4 regions of the Kribbella aluminosa genome follow, and region 1 is predicted to be linked to each of the others. Evidence: riboswitches for the same ligand, from Rfam matches in the RefSeq annotation. Region 1 holds a riboswitch; each other region holds the start of a gene.

Region 1 (4,639 bases):
TACTGGCCGACCGGTCCGGGCGGGCCGAACGACACCGGCCTGTCCCGCAAGCACATCCTCGAGTCCGTCAACGGCTCGCTGAAGCGGCTCGGCACCGACTACGTCGACCTCTACCAGGCGCACCGGTACGACACCGAGACGCCGCTCGAGGAGACGATGGAGGCGTTCGCCGACGTCGTCCGGCAGGGCAAGGCGCTGTACATCGGTGTCTCGGAGTGGACCGCGGAGCAGCTCCAGGAGGGCCACCGGCTGGCCCGCGAGCTGCGGATCCCGTTCGTCTCGAACCAGCCGCAGTACAGCATGCTCTGGCGGGTCATCGAGGGCGAGGTGGTCCCGGCGTCCGAGGAGCTCGGGATCAGCCAGGTGGTGTTCTCGCCGATCGCGCAGGGGGTGCTCACCGGCAAGTACCTGCCCGGTCAGCAGCCGCCCGAGGGCTCCCGGGCCACCGACGCGAACGGGTCGAACTTCATCAAGCGGTTCCTCACCGACGACGTACTGACCCGGGTCCAGGAGCTGAAGCCGCTGGCGGCCGAGGTCGGCCTGTCGCTGTCGCAGCTGGCGATCGCCTGGGTACTGCAGAACCCGAACGTCGCCTCGGCGATCATCGGCGCCTCCCGGCCCGAGCAGGTCACCGAGAACGTCAAGGCCTCCGGCGTGACGCTGGACGAGGGTCTGCTGAAGCGGATCGACGAGGTGCTCGGCCACATCGTCGAGAAGGATCCGGCGAAGACCGCGCAGAACTCCCCGCAGAAGCGGCCGAACTCGTGAGCTGGAGCTGGCGGTTCGAGACCGCGACCGGTGCGCTGGTCGACCCGGGTGAGGTCGGCGGCGCGGAGTTCTCGGCCCAGGGCGACGCCGAGAGCTGGCTGGGCGAGACCTGGCGGGACCTGGCCGACCGCGGCGTCGCTCAGGTGTTCCTGCTGGAGGACAGCCGCGAGGTGTACGGGCCGATGAGTTTGTCGTCCGCCGAATGAGCACAGAGTAGAGTTTCGGTCGAACCACACGCCTGCGTCACAGGGAAGCCGGTCGAAGTCCGGCGCTGACCCGCAACCGTAGGCCACCGATCTCGGTGGCGAGCCGGAACACTGTGACGCAGGCGGTCAGGCTCAACTACCCGCCGTGGTCCGCGGGTGGAGCCCTACCCTGCCGGTGCAGGCGGGACCTCCTCCACCGGGCTGCGGCCCGACCGAGGACTCATCATGACTGCACATCGCCGGACCGTACGACTGGTCCTCAGCCTGCTGGCGGGTCTCCTGCTTGCTGGGGCCGTTGCAACTTCAGCAAGGGCCGAGGACGGCTACCGCTTCTGGGGCTACTACCAGTGGAGCAACGGCCAGTGGGCCTTCGCACAGAAGGGGCCGGACGCCGTCGTGCCGGCCGACGGGTCGGTGGAGGGCTGGCGGTTCGCCCTCGGCGGCGCCAAGCCGCGGGTACCGCGGGCCTCGGGTGACTTCGCCGCCGTCTGCGGCAAGACCCCGGCAGAGACCGGCAAGACGCGCGTGGCCCTGGTCGTCGATCCTGGTACGCCGGAGGACGCCGTCTCCGGTGAGACCCCGGGCCTGGCCACCGGGACCTGTGTGGTGACCGCCACGACCTCGACCGGCGCGCAGATCCTGGCCGCGGCCGGACCCGACCGGATCGAGAAGGGCCTCACCTGCGGTATCAGCGGGTACCCGGCGAAGGGCTGCGGGGACCAGGTGAAGAACATCAAGGTCCCGGCCACCGACACCCCGGTGACGCTGGAGATCAAGTCCGCCGTGGGCTCGGCGGCCCCCTGCCCCTGCCGCGTCGACCTCCGGCAGCAACAGCGGTACGCCGTGGACGGGCATCATCATCGCGATCGTCGTGGTCGTGCTCCTGGCCGGCGGCGGGCTGTTCATCAACCGTCGGCGTACCGCAGCCAAGTAGATGCGCGCCGTCCACCACCTCACGCTCCCCCGGGCACTCCACCCGGGGGCTTGGTGGTTGTGGGCGCTGTGCATGGCTGTAGCGGCCAGCAGGACGCGTAACCCGGTTCTGCTGGTTCTTATCCTCGCCGTCACCGGTTTTGTCGTGGCTGCGCGTCGCAGCGATGCACCATGGGCGCACAGCTTCACTGCGTTCCTCAAGCTGGGGCTGCTGGTGATTGCGGTCCGTGTGGTCCTGCAGGCGTTGCTGTCGACCCGCTCTCAGGGCAACACGGTGCTGTTCACGCTGCCGCAGGTCCCGTTGCCTGGCTGGGCTGCCGGGGTCAAGCTCGGCGGTCAAGTGACGGCAGAGGCACTGATAACCGCTCTGTACGACGGCGGGCAACTGGCCGTGATGCTGTGCTGCGTCGGAGCGGCCAACGCCCTGGCCAGTCCACGGCGGTTGCTGAAGTCGTTGCCGGGGGCCCTGTACGAGATGGGCGTCGCCTGTGTCGTGGCACTGACCTTCGCACCGCAGCTCGTGACGGACGGCCGCCGTATCCGCAGTGCACGCCGACTGCGCGGCCGTACGCGTGCCTCCTTCCGTACGACGGCCATGCCGGTGCTGGAAGGTGCCCTCGACCGGTCGGTGGAGCTGGCGGCTGCGATGGACTCCCGCGGGTACGGGCGTACGGCGCAGGCTCCTCGTAGTCAGCGTCGGCTCACAGCGTTATGCGTGTTGCTGGGCCTGCTAGGGATCCTGCTCGGTGTCTACGCGTTGCTGACCGACTCCATGGCGTTTCCACTCGCAGCCGGCGCGCTCGTGGTCGGCGTACTCCTCGCGGTCGCGGCCATGGCCGTAGGGCGCCAACGGGTCAGCAGGACGCGGTACCGGCCAGACCCGTGGGCCCTGCCCGAGTGGCTGGTCGTGGCGGCCGGTGCGGTCGCTGCAGGAGCGATGGTGACCGCAGCGGTCCGCGGTGTGGACGGCCTGCTGCTGGCGGGGCCGTTGGTGGTCCCACCGGTCCCGGTGCTGCCAGCCGTCGGCGTACTGATCGGACTGGCGCCCGCCCTCACTGCGCCACCGTTGAAGAAGGACGCGGCATGATCGAGTTCGACCAGGTGACCGTGACGTACGACGGTGCGCGCCAGCCGGCCCTGCGGGACGTGAGCTTCACGGTGCCGGAGGGTGAGCTGGCGCTGGTGATCGGCCGCACCGGGTCCGGCAAGTCCACGTTGCTGCGGGCAATCAACGGGCTGGTGCCGCACTTCACCGGCGGCACGCTCGCCGGGCGGGTGCTGGTCGGTGGGCGGGACACCCGCGAGTACCGGCCGCGGGACCTTGCGGACGTGGTCGGGATGGTCGGGCAGGACCCGATGGCCGGGTTCGTCACCGACACGGTCGAGGACGAGCTGGCGTACAGCATGGAGTCGCTGGGCGTGGCGCCGGACGTGATGCGCCGTCGTGTCGAGGAGACACTCGACCTGCTGGGGCTGGCCGACGTACGCGACCGGGCACTCACGTCGTTGTCGGGAGGTCAGCGGCAACGGACAGCTATCGGTGCCGCCCTCACGTCGCATCCCGCCGTACTGGTGCTGGACGAGCCCACGTCAGCGCTGGACCCGCAGGCGGCCGAGGAGGTGCTGGCTGCGCTCCAGCGGCTCGTACACGACCTGGGCGCCACCGTCGTGATGGCCGAGCACCGGCTGGAGCGGGTGATCCAGTACGCCGACCGTGTGATCGAAGTACCTGGTGGGGCTGCTGCAGTGTCTACCGGTCTGCCCGCGGAGCGCATGGTGAGCGCACCGGTCGCACCGCCCGTGGTCGAGCTGGGACGGCTGGCTGGCTGGTCACCACTGCCCCTGTCTGTGCGGGACGCCCGCCGGGCGGCTGTGACCTTGAGAAAGCAGTTGGACTCGGCTGCTCCGGTACGACCCGCAGGGGCACTGGGCAACGAGCTGGCACGCTGCACGGACCTCGTCGTTGGCTATGGGGCTGTCACCGCTTTGCGCGGGGTGTCGCTGAGTATCAAGGCCGGTGAGGTCGTCGCGCTCATGGGCCGCAACGGCGCGGGCAAGTCCACGCTGCTCAATGCACTCGTCGGCATCGTCCCTGCACGCTCCGGTACGGCGGTTGCCGCTGGGACGGACCCACGACGTACCAAGCCGAAGCAACTGGTCAAGGCGGTCGGCCTGGTCCCGCAGGAGCCGGCTGACCTGCTGTACGCCGCTACTGTCGCTGACGAGTGCGCCAGCGCTGACTCGGACTTCAAGGTGCCTGCAGGTAGTTGCTGGGCGTTGCTGGAGCGGCTGACACCAGACGTGGCGTTGGACGTCCATCCACGCGACCTGTCCGAGGGACAGCGGTTGTGCCTGGCGCTGGCCGTCGTACTGTGCGGTGCTCCGCCCCTGCTGTTGCTGGACGAGCCGACGCGTGGACTCGACTACGGTGCCAAGCGGCGGCTGGTGGCGATCCTGCGCGAGCTGGCCGCTGCTGGGCATGCCGTGGTGCTGTCGACGCACGACGTCGAGATGGTCGCCGAGGTCGCGACGCGGGTGATGGTGCTGGCGGACGGCGAGCTGGTCAGCGACGGCCCGACTGCCGAGGTGATCGCCGGGTCGCCGGCCTTCGCGCCGCAGGTCGCGAAGATCCTTGCACCGCTGCCGTTCCTGACCGTTGGCGAGGTCGCCGAAGCACTGGATCGAGCCTCGTGAGCCGGTTCGAGTCACCGACCGCGACCCTCCGACTCATC
Region 2 (4,639 bases), 1.1 Mb from region 1:
CGATCGAGGAGGGCAGCGACGTACCGGTCAAGGTCCTGAACGCGACGCTGCAGCTGTACAGCAAGCACGAGGTGAAGCTGCTCGCGTACAACGAGCAGACCAGCGGCCCGCAGACCGAGAGGCTGCTCAACGCCGCCAAGCAGAACAACATCCCGGTGGTGCCCGTCACCGAGACGCTCCCGAGCGGCAAGGACTACATCGCCTGGATGACCGCCAACCTCGACGCGGTCGGCGCCGCGCTCGGGCGATGAGCGTCGTCCTCACCCTGGAGCAGGCCGCGCTCGGCTTCGGGTCCCGCACCCTCTGGGACGGCCTCGACCTGCAGGTGCACAGCGGCGAGCTGATCGCCGTACTGGGCGCCAACGGGTCCGGCAAGTCCAGTCTGCTCAAGGTGATCCTCGGACAGACCCGGCTCCGGTCCGGTTCCGCGACGCTCCTCGGTACGCCGGTACGTCGGGGTGACCGGCGGATCGGGTACATCCCGCAGCAACGGCTCGCGGAGGACGGCGCACCGCTGCGTGGCCGGGACCTCGTCGCGCTCGGCGTGGACGGGCACCGGTGGGGCGTGCCGATCCCGTCGCGGCGACGTCGGCAGCGGGTGAATCAGCTGCTCTCGTCCGTCGGGGCCGAGGCGTACGCGTCCACCCCGTTGTCGTCGTTGTCGGGCGGTGAGCAGCAACGGCTGCGGATCGCGCAGGCGCTGGCGGCCGAGCCGCGGCTGCTGCTGTGCGACGAGCCGTTGCTGTCGCTGGACCTGCCGCATCAACGGCTGGTCAGCGATCTCGTCGACGACGCCCGCCGGCGGCTCGACCTCGGCGTACTGTTCGTCACCCACGACATCAACCCGATCCTGGACAAGGTGGACCGGCTGCTCTACATCGCCAACCACCGGTTCCGGATCGGTACGCCGGACGAGGTGCTGACCACCGAAGTACTGAGTGAGCTGTACGACGCACCGGTCGAGGTCATCCGGCACAACGGGCGGATCCTGGTCGCGGGCGTGCCGGACCACGACCCGTACCACCATCCCGAACAGGCCGGTGCGCGATGATCGCCCTGGACAGCATCTGGTCGCAGATCTTCAACTTCTCCGGGTACGGGGAACTGCTGCCGTTGCTGAGGAACTCGATCATCGCGTGCGTCGTGCTCGGCGTCGTCGGCGGGCTGATCGGGGTGTTCGTGATGATGCGCGACATGGCGTTCGCGGTGCACGGCGTCAGCGAGCTGTCGTTCGCCGGCGCGGCGGCCGGGCTGCTGTTCGGCGTCAGCGTCGTCACCGGGGCGCTCGTCGGATCGCTGGTCGCGGCGCTGCTGATCGGCGTACTGGGTGCTCGTGCGCGGGACCGCAACTCGGTCACCGCGGTGCTGATGCCGTTTGGCCTCGGGCTCGGCATCCTGTGCCTCGGCCTGTACCACGGGCGCGCGGCGAACAAGTTCGGCCTGCTCACCGGGCAGATCGTGGCGATCGACGACCCGCAGATCAAGTCGCTGATCGCGATCTCCGTCGTGGTCGCCGTCGGACTGGTCCTGGTCTGGAGACCGTTGCTCTTCGCAAGCACCGACGCCGACGTCGCCGCCGCGCGCGGTGTCCCGGTCGGCGTACTGTCGATCGTCTTCATGATCCTGCTCGGCCTCGCGGTCGCGGTCTCGGTACAGATCGTCGGAGCGCTGCTCGTCCTCTCGCTCCTCGTCACCCCGGCCGCCGCAGCCCTCCGGGTCTCGTCGTCACCGGTCGTCGTCCCGCTGCTCAGCATCGCGTTCGCCGTCACCGCGTCCGTGGGCGGAATCCTCCTGTCCGCAGGCAGTTCGGTGCCGATCAGCCCGTACATCACCACGATCTCGTTCACCATCTACGTCTTGTGCCGCCTGGCGCCCTCTAAGCTGGCTCGGTGAATCATCGGTCCGATCTGTCGGCGTTGCTCCGGAGCGGGCGCGGCACGGAGTTGCTGCTGTACGGGATGACGCCGCCCCGGCAGTCGATCGCCCCGGACGCGCTCGAACGCTTCACCGCGGTGACGCGGACCCGGCTCGAGCAGCTCGACATCGATGCGCTGATCCTCTACGACATCGACGACGAGGCACAGCGGACGCCGGACGAGCGGCCGTTCCCGTTCAGCCCGACGATGGACCCGGCGGACTTCCTGGCCGACCACCTGTCCTGGTGGGACCGGCCGACGATCGTGTACCGCTCGGTCGGCAAGTACAGCGAGGCCGAGCTGGACTCGTGGGTACGGCGTCCCTCGGACCAGCTCGGCACGGTGATGGTCGGCGCACCGACGAGCTCCGCCGACGTACGAACGACGCTGCCCGCCGCGTACGACCTGTGGCAGCGGTCCGGGTCGGCGCTGCCGCTCGGCGGTGTGACGATCCCCGAGCGGCACTCGTCCCGCCAGGACGAGCACCACCGGCTGCTCCGGAAGCAGCACAGTGGATGCTCGTTCTTCGTCACCCAGGTCATCTACGACGTCAGCGCCGCGATGGACCTGGCCTCCGACTACCTGTACCTCTGCCGCGAACGGAACGTCGAGCCGGTCCCGATCGTGTTCACGCTCTCGATCTGCGGCTCGGTGAAGACCCTGGAGTTCCTCGCCTGGCTCGGCGTCCGCGTCCCCCGCTGGCTCCGCAACGAACTCGTCCACGCCACCGACCCGGTCGCCGACTCGTACGCCCACTGCGTCACGATCGCCCGCACCCTCTCGACGTACTGCCGCGACCGCGACCTCCCCTTCGGCTTCAACGTCGAAAGCGTCTCCACCCGCCGGATCGAGAACGACGCAAGCATCAACCTGGTCAAGGAACTCCGCACGTTCGTCGGCTGAGCGGTTCGGTCGCTGAGCGGTTCGGTTGACGTGCCGGGGCGGGATCCGTACGCTCCCAGACAGTGACGGCGCAAGGAAGCCGATGGGAATTCGGCACGGTCGCGCCACTGTGAGCCGGTCGCCTTCGGGTGCCGGCGAGTCAGATACTTCGCCGTCGCGACGCTCCACTGGTAGCGGGACGCAGGATCCCCTGAAGGAGGCTTCACGTGAGTAATCTGTCTGCCCAGACGACTGTACCGACGACCACGTCGACCACGATCGTTCTTCCGGTGTCGAAGGCCGTGCTCTGGCTGGTCGGTACCGCGGTCCTGGCGCTCCTGGCGTACTACTTCATCGGCGTCGACCAGGGTGCGTACTCGATCTTCGGCAAGGACATGCACATCCACGAGTTCGTGCACGACGCGCGGCACTTCCTCGGCTTTCCCTGCCACTGACTGCCACTGATATGGAACGGCAACTGATCCTCCGCGGCCTGCTGGCCGGCGGAGCCGGTGGCCTGGTCGCGTTCGTGTTCGCGCGGATCTTCGCCGAGCCGCAGATCCAGGCCGCGATCGACTACGAGAGCGGCCGGTCCGCCGCCCAGCAGACCCTGGACAAGGCGGCCGGACTGCCGGTCGAGGCGGCCGAGCCGGACCTGTTCAGCCGGACGCTGCAGGCGAACGTCGGAATCGGCCTCGGCATGATCCTGTTCGGGATCGCGATGGGCGCGCTGTTCGCGGTCGCGTACACGATCTGCCTCGGCCGGGTCGGCAAGCTCCGGCCGCGGACGCTGGCGATGCTGGTCGCGGTCGGCGGTTTCCTCGGGATCTACTTCGTACCGTTCCTGAAGTACCCGGCGAACCCGCCGGCGATCGGCCACGAGGAGACCATCCACGACCGCGGCAACCTCTACCTGCTGATGGTGTTCTGCTCGCTGGTCCTCCTGGTCGGTGCCGTTGCCCTGGGCAAGCGCCTGACGCCGCGCCTCGGCAACTGGAACGCGACTCTGCTGGCGATTGCGGCGTACGTCGTGGTGATCGGTGTCCTGATGGCCGTCCTGCCGTCGCTCGGGCAGCTCGCGGCCAACGTGCAGGAGTACGGCCGGCACGCGACGGAGACCCCGCTGCCGCTGACCGACGACAAGGGCACGATCGTGTACCCGGGCTTCGACGCGGACCGGCTGTACGCGTTCCGGTTGTACTCCGTCGGCGCGCAGGTCCTGCTCTGGGGCGTGATCGGCCTGGTGTTCGGCCTACTCGCCGACCGCCTGCTCCGGCCGCGGACGGCCACCCCGGTGGCGAGTACGGTGTGACACTCCTCGACCGGATCGCCGGCCTGGGACCGTTCTTCGGAGTCGCGCAACACACCGACCCGTCGCCGGAGCCGCCCTGGCGCCGCATGTCCGAGATCGTGGACGATCCGTCGGTCCTGGAGGACCGCGTCGCCCAGACGCGGGCCTACCTGGGCGCGGTGAGCGGCCAGGAAACCGAGGCGATCGAAGTACGCGTGGCCGCATCGGTAACCCACCTCGGCCTGGTCGCCCGCCTGATCTCACCGGCGCTGGCATCCGCCGTACTGGAGCGCCGCGTCCCGATCCTCGCCCTCGACCAGCTCCACTGGCAGCCGATCCTCGGCGGAGCGTTCCCGCTCTCCTTGCCGCCGATCCCTCCAGCTGGTGGAGATCTGTACCGGGAACTCTTCGACGGCCCCATCCCCGCGATCGCGCAAGCCTTCCAGCTCTCGGACCACATCCTCACCGGCAACGTGGCCTCAGCCGTCAACGGCGCAGCCACCGCCATGGCGAACGCCGACCCGACCCTCGCCGACCCCGCCCGTACCCT
Region 3 (4,639 bases), 490 kb from region 1:
CCTCGCCGAGGTGTTGTGGCTGCTCGGCTGCCGGCCGGTGTGGGACGAGGCGTCGCGGCGGGTGACCAGCTTCGAGGTGGTGAGCCTGGAAGAGCTCGGGCGGCCGCGGATCGACGTGACGATCCGGATCTCCGGGTTCTTCCGGGACGCGTTCCCGCACGTCGTCGCACTCCTCGACGAAGCGGTCCGGACGGTGGCGGCGCTGGACGAGCCGGCGGACGGCAACTTCCTGAAGGCACACGTCGCCGAAGATGTTGCTGCGGGCAACGACGTACGGCAGGCGACGGCTCGCGTGTTCGGCTCCAGGCCGGGCTCGTACGGCGCCGGTCTGCTGCCGCTCGTCGACGCCCGGAACTGGCGGACCGACGCGGAGCTCGCCGAGGTGTACGCCGTCTGGGGCGGGTACGCGTACGGCAAGGACCTCGACGGCGCCGAGGCCCGCGGCTCGATGGAGCGCGCGTACGCCCGGATCCAGGTCGCGGCCAAGAACGCCGACACCCGCGAGCACGACATCATGGACTCCGACGACTACTTCCAGTACCACGGCGGCATGATCGCGATGGTCCGGCACCTGACCGGCGCGAACCCGAAGGCGTACGTCGGCGACTCGGCCGTCCCCGCGCAGGTGCGGACGCGGACGCTGGAGGAAGAGGCGAAGCGGGTGTTCCGCGCGCGGGTGGTGAACCCGCGGTGGATGGCGGCGATGCGCCGGCACGGGTACAAGGGCGCGTTCGAGATGGCGGCGACCGTGGACTACCTGTTCGGGTACGACGCGACCGCGGGCGTGGTGGACGACTGGATGTACGAGTCGCTGACCACCGAGTACGTCGCGGACCCGGAGATGGCGGAGTTCTTCCGGAAGTCGAACCCGTGGGCCCGGCACGGCATCGCGGAACGGCTGCTGGAGGCGGCGCAGCGGGGGCTGTGGGCGGAACCGTCGGACGAAGCGCTGGAGACGCTGCGGAACGCGGTACTTGAGACGGAGGGTGACATCGAGGACCGCGGCTGATTGGGTCGACGCATGGCACGGGTATTGATCACCAACGACGACGGTTACCTCGCACCCGGGATCCGGGCTCTCGCGCCGGCGATCGCCGAGCTCGGGTACGACGTACTCGTGGTCGCGCCGCTGCTCGACGAGAGCGGGGTCGGCTCGGCCCGTGCCCGGATGGTCGGGCGGCCGATCCGGACGGTGTCCGACGAGGAGCACGGCGTCACGTTCACCGGTATCGAGGGGACGCCGGCGCTCGCGGTCACGCTGGCCTGCGTCGGCGCGTTCGGCCCGGCGCCGGACCTGGTGCTGTCCGGGATCAACCGCGGGCTGAACATCGGCGTACCGATCTTCCACTCCGGCACCGTCGCGGCGGCGCTGACCGCGGCCGGGATGGGACTGTCGGCGGTTGCCGTCAGCATCGACTCCGACGACCCGGCGCACTGGCCGACCGCGGCGACGGTCGCCGGTGAGGCCCTCGGCTGGATCGCCGAGGAGCCCGTCGGCACGGTCCTGACGATCAACGTGCCCGACCGCCCGCTGGACCAGCTGGCCGGTGTCCGGCACGCGTCCCTCGCCGTCCCGCAGCGCACCCGGCTGGTCGGCACCAAGGCCCCGACCGGTGAGCCGATGGTCGCGATCGAACGCCCCGGCACCCCGCCCGTCCCCGGCACCGACGAGGCCCTGCTGGCCGAGGGATTCGTCACAGTCACCCCGATCGTCGGCATCCGCGAGGTCCCCGACGACGCCGCCGCCACCGCCCTCGCGAAGCGGATGACCGGGCGGTCGTCCTAGGCGGATCCCCACGCAGGCAGAACCCGCCCCGGGACAGCGGGAAATCGTCCTCCAGTTGAGTTGTGTCTGCGTGTGGATCCGTGGCGACAGCTGGGCGGGGTGCGCTGTGGGGTGGACGGGTGTGCCATGATCGGGCCGACGGTTGTGGTGGAACCCGGTGAGAGTCCGGGGCGGTCCCGCCACTGTGACCAGGGCCTGCGTGAAGAAGGTCCCGGAAGCCAGGGCATCCGCGGCCGTCCGCCGGGTCGCGGTCTCGCGGTACGGCGTACCAGCCGTAGCGGGCGTGGACACCCGCTCGACGAAAGGGCCGCCGATGCGGGCTGCAGTTGCGAACTCCTTTCCTTTCACCGCGGTCGTCGGGATGGACGAGCTCCAGCTCGCCCTGGCCCTGGCCGCGATCTCGCCGGCGATCGGCGGGGTGCTGATCCGCGGCGAGAAGGGTACGGCGAAATCGACCGCGGTCCGGGCGCTGACCGAGATCCTGCCGCCGGTGGACGTCGTACCTGGCTGCCGCTTCTCCTGTGACCCCGGCCGTCCCGACCCGACCTGCCCGGACGGGCCGCACACCGGGGACGGGGAGCCGCGGGCGGCGCGGTTGGTGGAGTTGCCGGTCGGGGCGACCGAGGACCGGGTGCTCGGGTCGCTGCACCTGGAGAAGGCGCTCGCGGAGGGCATCACGGCGTACGAGCCGGGGCTGCTGGCGGCCGCGCATCGCGGGTTGCTGTACGTCGACGAGGTGAACCTGCTGCACGACCACCTGGTCGACGTACTGCTGGACGCCGCCGCGATGGGCCGGGCGACCGTGGAGCGGGACGGGGTGTCGGTCACGCATCCGGCGCGGTTCGTGCTGGTCGGCACGATGAACCCGGAGGAGGGGGAGCTGCGGCCGCAGCTGCTGGACCGGTTCGGGCTGACCGTCGACGTGGTCGCCAGCCGGGATCCTGCGGTGCGGGTCGAGGTGATGCGGGCGCGGCTCGGGTACGAGGCGGATCCCGACGCGTTCGTGGCGCGGTACGACGGCCCGCAGCGGGAGCTGGCCGAACGCATCGTGAAGGCGCGCGACCTGCTGACCGAGGTGATCCTGACCGACGCGGCACTGCGACAGATCGCGGAGATCTGCGCGTCGTTCGACGTGGACGGGATGCGCGCGGACCTGGTCACCGCTCGTACGGCGGTGGCGCACGCCGCCTGGTCGGGGCGTACGGTCGTCGAGGTCGAGGACGTCCGGGCCGCCGCCAAGCTGGCCCTCCCGCACCGCCGCCGCCGGAACCCGTTCGACGCTCCCGGCCTCGACCAGGATCAGCTGGAAGAAGCCATCAACAACAGCACCCCACCGGAAGACCCGGACGACGACCCAACCCCAGGTGGCCCGGACGGATCCGGAGGAGGTGACGCGCCGGCGGAGAGCCCCGAAACGGATGAATCGGCCGCTTCCACTCCATCGTCCCCTGATGGGGAGGACGCAGTCCCAGGTCCCGCGCCCAGCGGTAACGTCGCGGGCAGTTCCGAGCCCTACAAGGCGCGGTTGTTGAGTGTGCAGACTGCCGGGGCCGGAGTGGCTGGGCGGCGGTCGAGGGCGCTGACCGAGGTGGGGCGGGTTGTGGGGGAGCGGGGCCCGGGTCGGGCGTGAGGCGGGGCGGCCGCATGTGTTGGGGACGGTGCGGAGTGCGGCGCCGTACCAGAAAGTTCGAGGGCGCAGTGGCCCCGGGCTGGTGGTGCGGGCGGACGACGTACGGCTGGCGGTCCGCGAAGGACGCGAAGGGAACCTCGTCCTGTTCTGCGTCGACGCGTCCGGCTCGATGGGGACCAAGAAGCGGATGGGCGAGGTGAAGACCGCGATCGTCTCGCTCCTGCTCGACGCGTACCAGCGCCGCGACACCGTCGGCCTCGTCACCTTCGCCGGCCCCGCCGCGACCGTCGCGCTCCCGCCGACGGGCAGCGTCGAGACCGCCGTACGGCGGCTCGAATCCCTCCCCACCGGCGGTCGTACCCCACTCGCCGAAGGCCTCCTGCAGGCCGCCGACGTACTGCGGATCGCCGCCGTCCGGGACCCGCGCCGGCGCCCGCTCCTGGTCCTCGTCACCGACGGCCGCGCGACGTACGGCGACAACGCGTTCGGCCGTGCCCGGCAGGCGGCCGGCCACCTCGCGCAGCGCGGGATCGCCACCGTCGTGGTCGACTGCGAACCGCGCCGCGGCATCCGGCTCGGCCTCGCCGCGGAGCTCGCCGGGGATCTCGGAGCGGAGTACCTCGACCTCGGAGACGTTGCCGCCGGCAACCTCATCCGGACGGTCACCGAACGGAAGGTGGCCTGAGATGCCGAAGGGGCAACCGGCCGCGGTACCGGACGACGGCCTGACCACCCGGCAGCGCCGCAACCGCCCGCTGCTGATGGTGCACACCGGCGAGATGAAGGGGAAGTCGACCGCCGCGTTCGGGATGGCGCTCCGGGCCTGGAACCAGGGCTGGAACCTCGGGGTCTTCCAGTTCGTCAAGAGCGCCAAGTGGAAGGTCGGCGAGGAGACCGCGTTCAAGGCGCTCGGCGAACTGCACGCGTCGACCGGGCAGGGCGGGCCGGTCGAGTGGCACAAGATGGGCGAGGGCTGGAGCTGGTCCCGCAAGGCCGGCACCGAGGAGGACCACGCCGCCGACGCGCTCGAGGGCTGGCGCGAGATCCAGCGCCGGCTGGCCGCGGAGACGCACGACCTCTACGTGCTGGACGAGTTCACGTACCCGATGAAGTGGGGCTGGGTCGACGTCGACGAGGTGGTCGAGACACTGACCGGGCGGCCGGGGCATCAGTACGTCGTGATCACCGGCCGGGACGCGGATCCGAAACTGCTGGCGGCCGCG
Region 4 (4,639 bases), 2.5 Mb from region 1:
AAGGTGCCCTGCCCGGACAAGGTCCGCAGCACCTCGGCGATCGACAGCGTGTAGTCACCGCGAGTCAGGGCGTACGCCCCCACGACGACGGTCAGCACCGACGCCACCACGCCCGTCCTCACAGCGCGGCCGTTCGCCGGCGCCGGACCAGGGCGATGAACAGCGGGGCGCCGATCAGCGCGGTGACGATCCCGACCTGCAGCTCGGCCGGCCGCGCGACCACCCGTCCGACGATGTCGGCGAGCAGCAGTACGACGGGCGCGAGCAGCATCGACCACGGCAGGATCCGGCGCTGGTCCGGGCCGACGACCAACCGCGCGACCTGCGGTACGGCGAGCCCGAGGAAGCCGATCGGTCCCGCGATCGCGGTCGCCGTACCGGCCAGCACCACGACCGCGAGGCCGGCCAGTACGCGGATCAGCAGCACCCGGGTACCGAGCGCCTGGGCCAGGTCGTCGCCCAGCGCGAGCTGGTTCAGCGACCGCCCCAGCACCAGGGCAAGAACGATGCCAAAAGCAACGAACGGCACGGCCTGGGCGACGATCCCGTGGTCGGCCAGCGACAACGACCCCACCACCCAGAAGCGGTACTCGTTCAGCGTCGACAGGTCCAGCAGCGTCGCCGCCGACGTGACCGAGCCGAGCAGCGCGGAGATCGCCGCACCGGCCAGCGCGAGCTTCACCGGCGTCGTACCGCCGACCGCGCCGACCAGGTAGACGGCCACCGTGGCCACCAGCGCCCCGCCCATCGCGAACCAGACGTACCCGCTGAGGCTGTGGATGCCGAACAGCCCGATCGCCGCGACGACCGCCACCGCGGCGCCGGCGCTCACGCCGAGGATCCCGGGGTCGGCCAGCGGATTCCGGGTGACGCCCTGCATGACCGCTCCGGACAGCCCGAGCGCGGCGCCGACCAGCAGACCCGCGACGGTCCGCGGCAACCGCAGGTACCGGACCACGCGGTCGCTGTCGCTGCCGGTGAAGTCCGTCAGCGCCCGGTACACCTCCCCCGGCCCGATCCAGCGGTCGCCGACGCACAGGGACAACACGACGACGACCGCCAGTACTGCGACCAGGCCGGCGGCCCGCTTCACTTGACAGGGCGTGTCACCAGACACGCCCTAGATCGGGGTGCAGGATGTGGCCGAGGTTCTCCGTCGTGTAGGCGCCGCGGACGCCGGCCGAGTGGTTGGCGAACAGCCACGGGACGACGTGCTTGGAACGCACCGCCTTCAGATTGGCGAACGCCGGATTGGCGAGGATCTTGTTCACGTCCGGCTGCGAGGCCGCGGGTGTCAGCGAGGCGTCACAGCAACCGCTGATCAGCACGTAGTCGGGGTCCCGCTTGATGAACTCCTCGACGCTGATCTTCACGTTCCGCTTCGAGGTCAGGTCCGCGAACGCGTTCACGCCGCCCGCCTGCCGGATCAGCACGGTGCCGAAGTCCGGGCCGCCGGACACCGTCATCCCGCCGCCCTCCAGCCCCGGGCGGATGATCGCCACGGTCGGCCGCGGCGCGTCCTTCACCGCGTCGGAGACCGCGGCGATCCGGCGCTTCTGGTCGGCGATCACCTGCGCGGCGCGGTCCTCGACGCCGAACAACCGGCCGAGGTCGCGCAGGTCGGCGTACACGTTGTCCATCGAAACCGTCGCCGGGTCGATCGCCTCGTCGCCCTTGCCGTCAGCGGTCGGGCACAGCGGGCTGAAGATCCAGGTCTGCACCCCGAGGTCCGCGAGACCCTTCCGGCTGCCGAAGCTGGCGTCGCTCCCGGCCGCGCTGAACACGTCGTTGAACCCGGACAGCACGAAGTCCGGATTCAGGCTGAGCAGCTCCTCGCGGCTCGGCAGGTTCTTGAAGTACTTCGCCTTCGACTGCGCGGCGGTGTACTCCGGCAGCACCTGGGAGTCGAGGTACGCCGTACCGACCAGGCGGTCCGAGATGCCCAGCGCGTGGGCCAGCTCGATCGCCGGCTGATACGCCGCGAACACCCGCTTCGGCGGGCCGTCGACGGACACGTCGATCCCGCAGTTCTTCACAGTGGTCGCGCCCGGGCTCTCGGCGGCAGACGGTGCACAACCGGCCAGCAGCGAAAGCGACAGGGCAACAGCAAGCACACGTACTACGGCCATGGCGGACCGCTCCTCCAGCACCTCGTGGACGGGTCAGCGCCGTGGCCGGTCTCCTGGCTGACGGGATACCGCGATCGCCGGTCGAACCTTCCCAGCCGCAAGCGGCCAGTGGTCTCCCCGAGGGGAACATCCGGCGAACATCCCGATCACAGTGGCGAGGGCCGCGCCGGTACTACACCGGCTTCCCGAACACCACGGCGCGGCCACCCTAACACCCGCGACCGGGTCGCAGGTCGGGCGTCTCAGCGGGAGTCTCAGCGCGTGTCTCAGTGCGTGTAGAGCGAGGACAGCGCGAGCGCGAACTGGGTCATCAGGTCCGGGTTGATCGCGCGGGCCGGCAGCGGGACCAGGTCGACGAGTTTGTCGTCGCCGACCCGGATCGTCGTCCGGCCGGTCGCGGTGTCGATGTACCCCTCGTCGCCGAGCGGGATCGACTGCGAGGTCGCGGCCTTGCCGAGCGGTGCCATCAGCGCCTTGGCGTCCGGCTCCCGGCGGACCGTCGAGTACAGCACGCTCGTGCCTGTCACCCAGCCGCACACCGGGTCGCCGACGAGGGTCTCACCGTCGCGGCGGGCCGTCGCCGGCACGCCCATCACCTGCTCGGCCGCGGCCGATCCTGCATCGCACTCCGGCCGGGTGATCTCCAGCGCCGGCGCGGGCAGCCCGGGCGCCTGCCGGGCGACCTCCTGGCCGAGTACGACGTACTTCGCGAGCGTGGCGCGGGGACCGGAGATCTTGTACAGCCTGCCGTCGAGCAGGAACACCACGAACGTACTCGTCCCGTACCCGCCCTCGCCTAGGTTCGCGGTCACGGCGGGCTCGCGCCCGTGGGCGGCGTACACCTTCCGGGCCGCCGCCAGCGTCGCCGCCGTTGCCTGCAGCACCGAAACCCCGATCCGCAGCACCGGTCCGTTCGCTGTGGTGCCGAGGCTCAGCTGACAGACGTCGTACGCCGGGATGTCGAGCTCGGCCGGCGGGTTCTCGCGCTGGATTCGCACGACCGGCACGGCCAGCGTGGTCCGGACCAGGGTCTCGTCGATCCGCAGGCACACCGTGTCGGCGGGCGTCGCCGACGCGGTCGGTGACGGCGTGTCCGAGGGCGTCGCCGACGGGGTGTCGAACCCGCTCACCGAGACCAGCGGCGGCACGCTAGGCGCGGTCTCCTGCCCGTGACCGCCACACCCCGCAAGCAGTACGACGGCCAGCCCGGCGGCGATCAGGGTACGCATGATGAACTGAGCCTAGGACATGCCCTCAACCGGCGGCGCGGAGCTCTCTTTCGCGGACGGCGTGTTCGTCGGTGCGGGCGTCGTACCGCCAGAACTCGCGCAACCAGACCGAGGTCGCGACCACGCCCGCGACGCACAGGATCCCGCCGCTGACGATCGCGGTCCGGACGCCGGTCAGGTCCGCGACCAGCCCGGAGCGGGCCTGACCGCCGAGCGGGCCGAGCGAGTAGCCGAGCATCTCGATCCCGGCCAGCCGGCCGCGCATCTCGTCCGGGATGGTCTGGTTCCAGATCACCGACCGGAACAGCACCGACACCATGTCGCAGGCGCCGGCCAGCGCGAAGAACCCGATCGCGAACCAGATGTTCGGCGCCAGCCCGGCGATCCCGACCGCGGCACCCCAGCCGATCGTCGCGAGGACGACGGCCCGGCCCTGATGGTGGACATGTTTCGCCCAGCCGCTCGTCAGCGAAGCGCACATCGCCCCGATCGCCTCCGCGCTGTACAGCAGCCCGAGCAGCTTCGGCTCCTTCAGCACGACGGTCGCGAACGCGGGGAACAGCACGATCGGCATCGCCAGGAACATCCCGACCATGTCCACCAGGTACGTCGCCAGCAGGTCCTTGCGGCGGAACGCGTACACGATCCCGCCGCCGATCGCCCGCAGGCTCGGCGCCGTGGTGTGCGCTCCCGACCGGTACGAACCCAGCCGGGCGTACAGCAGCGTGGCGAACACGATCCCGGCCAGCTCGACCGAAAACGCCCAGGTCACGCCCACCGAACCGACGAGTACGCCGCCGACCGCCGGGCCGGCGAGCTGCCCGATCTGCGAGGTCAGCGAGCTCAGCGCGACCGCGGCCGGGATCTCCGCGTGCTTCACCACCCGCGGCAGGAGCGCTTCCCGCGACGGCCGCTGCAGCGACGACGCGACCGCGTTCAGCGCGCCGCAGACGTAGATCAGCCAGATCTGCGGGTGCGCGAGCAGCGTGTTCGTCACCATCAGCGCGGAGATCACGACCTGCGCGATCCCGGTGCCGACCAGCAGTTTCCGGCGTTCCACGTGGTCGGCGAGCGCACCGCCGTACAGGCCGAACACGACCAGTGGTGCGATCGTCACCAGGCCCATCGCGCCGACCGCGAAGTTCGAGCCGGTGAGTTGGTACAGCTGGTACGGCAGTGCGACGTACCCGACCATGCCGCCGAGGAAGAAGACCGAGCCCGCGACCAGCAGGATGCGGAAATCGCGGGAACCACGCCACGGGGTCAGATCGACACGCATCC

Evidence for each region. A riboswitch is a leader RNA that binds a small molecule or an ion and turns the genes downstream of it on or off. The one in region 1 is predicted to bind cobalamin.
Region 2: linked by a shared signal. The riboswitch ahead of JOF29_RS34090 (CbtB domain-containing protein) and the one ahead of JOF29_RS38935 (SCO2322 family protein) in region 1 are both predicted to bind cobalamin.
Region 3: linked by a shared signal. The riboswitch ahead of JOF29_RS44215 (magnesium chelatase ATPase subunit I) and the one ahead of JOF29_RS38935 (SCO2322 family protein) in region 1 are both predicted to bind cobalamin.
Region 4: linked by a shared signal. The riboswitch ahead of JOF29_RS27100 (ABC transporter substrate-binding protein) and the one ahead of JOF29_RS38935 (SCO2322 family protein) in region 1 are both predicted to bind cobalamin.

What each region holds. Positions count from the first base shown of each region.
Region 1 is NZ_JAGINT010000002.1:3,724,026-3,728,664, reverse strand. Features, by position in the region: gene JOF29_RS38945 (aldo/keto reductase family protein) at 1-768, shown strand, start outside; gene JOF29_RS38940 (hypothetical protein) at 765-974, shown strand; cobalamin riboswitch at 974-1,096, shown strand; gene JOF29_RS38935 (SCO2322 family protein) at 1,200-2,009, shown strand; gene JOF29_RS38930 (energy-coupling factor transporter transmembrane component T) at 1,909-2,994, shown strand; gene JOF29_RS38925 (ABC transporter ATP-binding protein) at 2,991-4,601, shown strand; gene JOF29_RS38920 (ECF transporter S component family protein) at 4,598-4,639, shown strand, end outside.
Region 2 is NZ_JAGINT010000002.1:2,668,295-2,672,933, forward strand. Features, by position in the region: gene JOF29_RS34070 (metal ABC transporter solute-binding protein, Zn/Mn family) at 1-251, shown strand, start outside; gene JOF29_RS34075 (metal ABC transporter ATP-binding protein) at 248-1,051, shown strand; gene JOF29_RS34080 (metal ABC transporter permease) at 1,048-1,893, shown strand; gene JOF29_RS34085 (methylenetetrahydrofolate reductase) at 1,890-2,819, shown strand; cobalamin riboswitch at 2,843-2,988, shown strand; gene JOF29_RS34090 (CbtB domain-containing protein) at 3,026-3,253, shown strand; gene JOF29_RS34095 (CbtA family protein) at 3,265-4,110, shown strand; gene JOF29_RS45695 ((2Fe-2S)-binding protein) at 4,107-4,639, shown strand, end outside.
Region 3 is NZ_JAGINT010000002.1:4,209,506-4,214,144, forward strand. Features, by position in the region: gene cobN (cobaltochelatase subunit CobN) at 1-1,009, shown strand, start outside; gene surE (5'/3'-nucleotidase SurE) at 1,022-1,786, shown strand; cobalamin riboswitch at 1,912-2,035, shown strand; partial or broken gene JOF29_RS44215 (magnesium chelatase ATPase subunit I) at 2,100-3,074, shown strand; gene JOF29_RS44220 (vWA domain-containing protein) at 3,445-4,101, shown strand; gene cobO (cob(I)yrinic acid a,c-diamide adenosyltransferase) at 4,103-4,639, shown strand, end outside.
Region 4 is NZ_JAGINT010000002.1:1,191,894-1,196,532, reverse strand. Features, by position in the region: gene JOF29_RS27110 (FecCD family ABC transporter permease) at 1-107, opposite strand, end outside; gene JOF29_RS27105 (FecCD family ABC transporter permease) at 119-1,093, opposite strand; gene JOF29_RS27100 (ABC transporter substrate-binding protein) at 1,107-2,129, opposite strand; cobalamin riboswitch at 2,156-2,341, opposite strand; gene JOF29_RS27095 (hypothetical protein) at 2,396-3,358, opposite strand; gene JOF29_RS27090 (MFS transporter) at 3,384-4,639, opposite strand, start outside.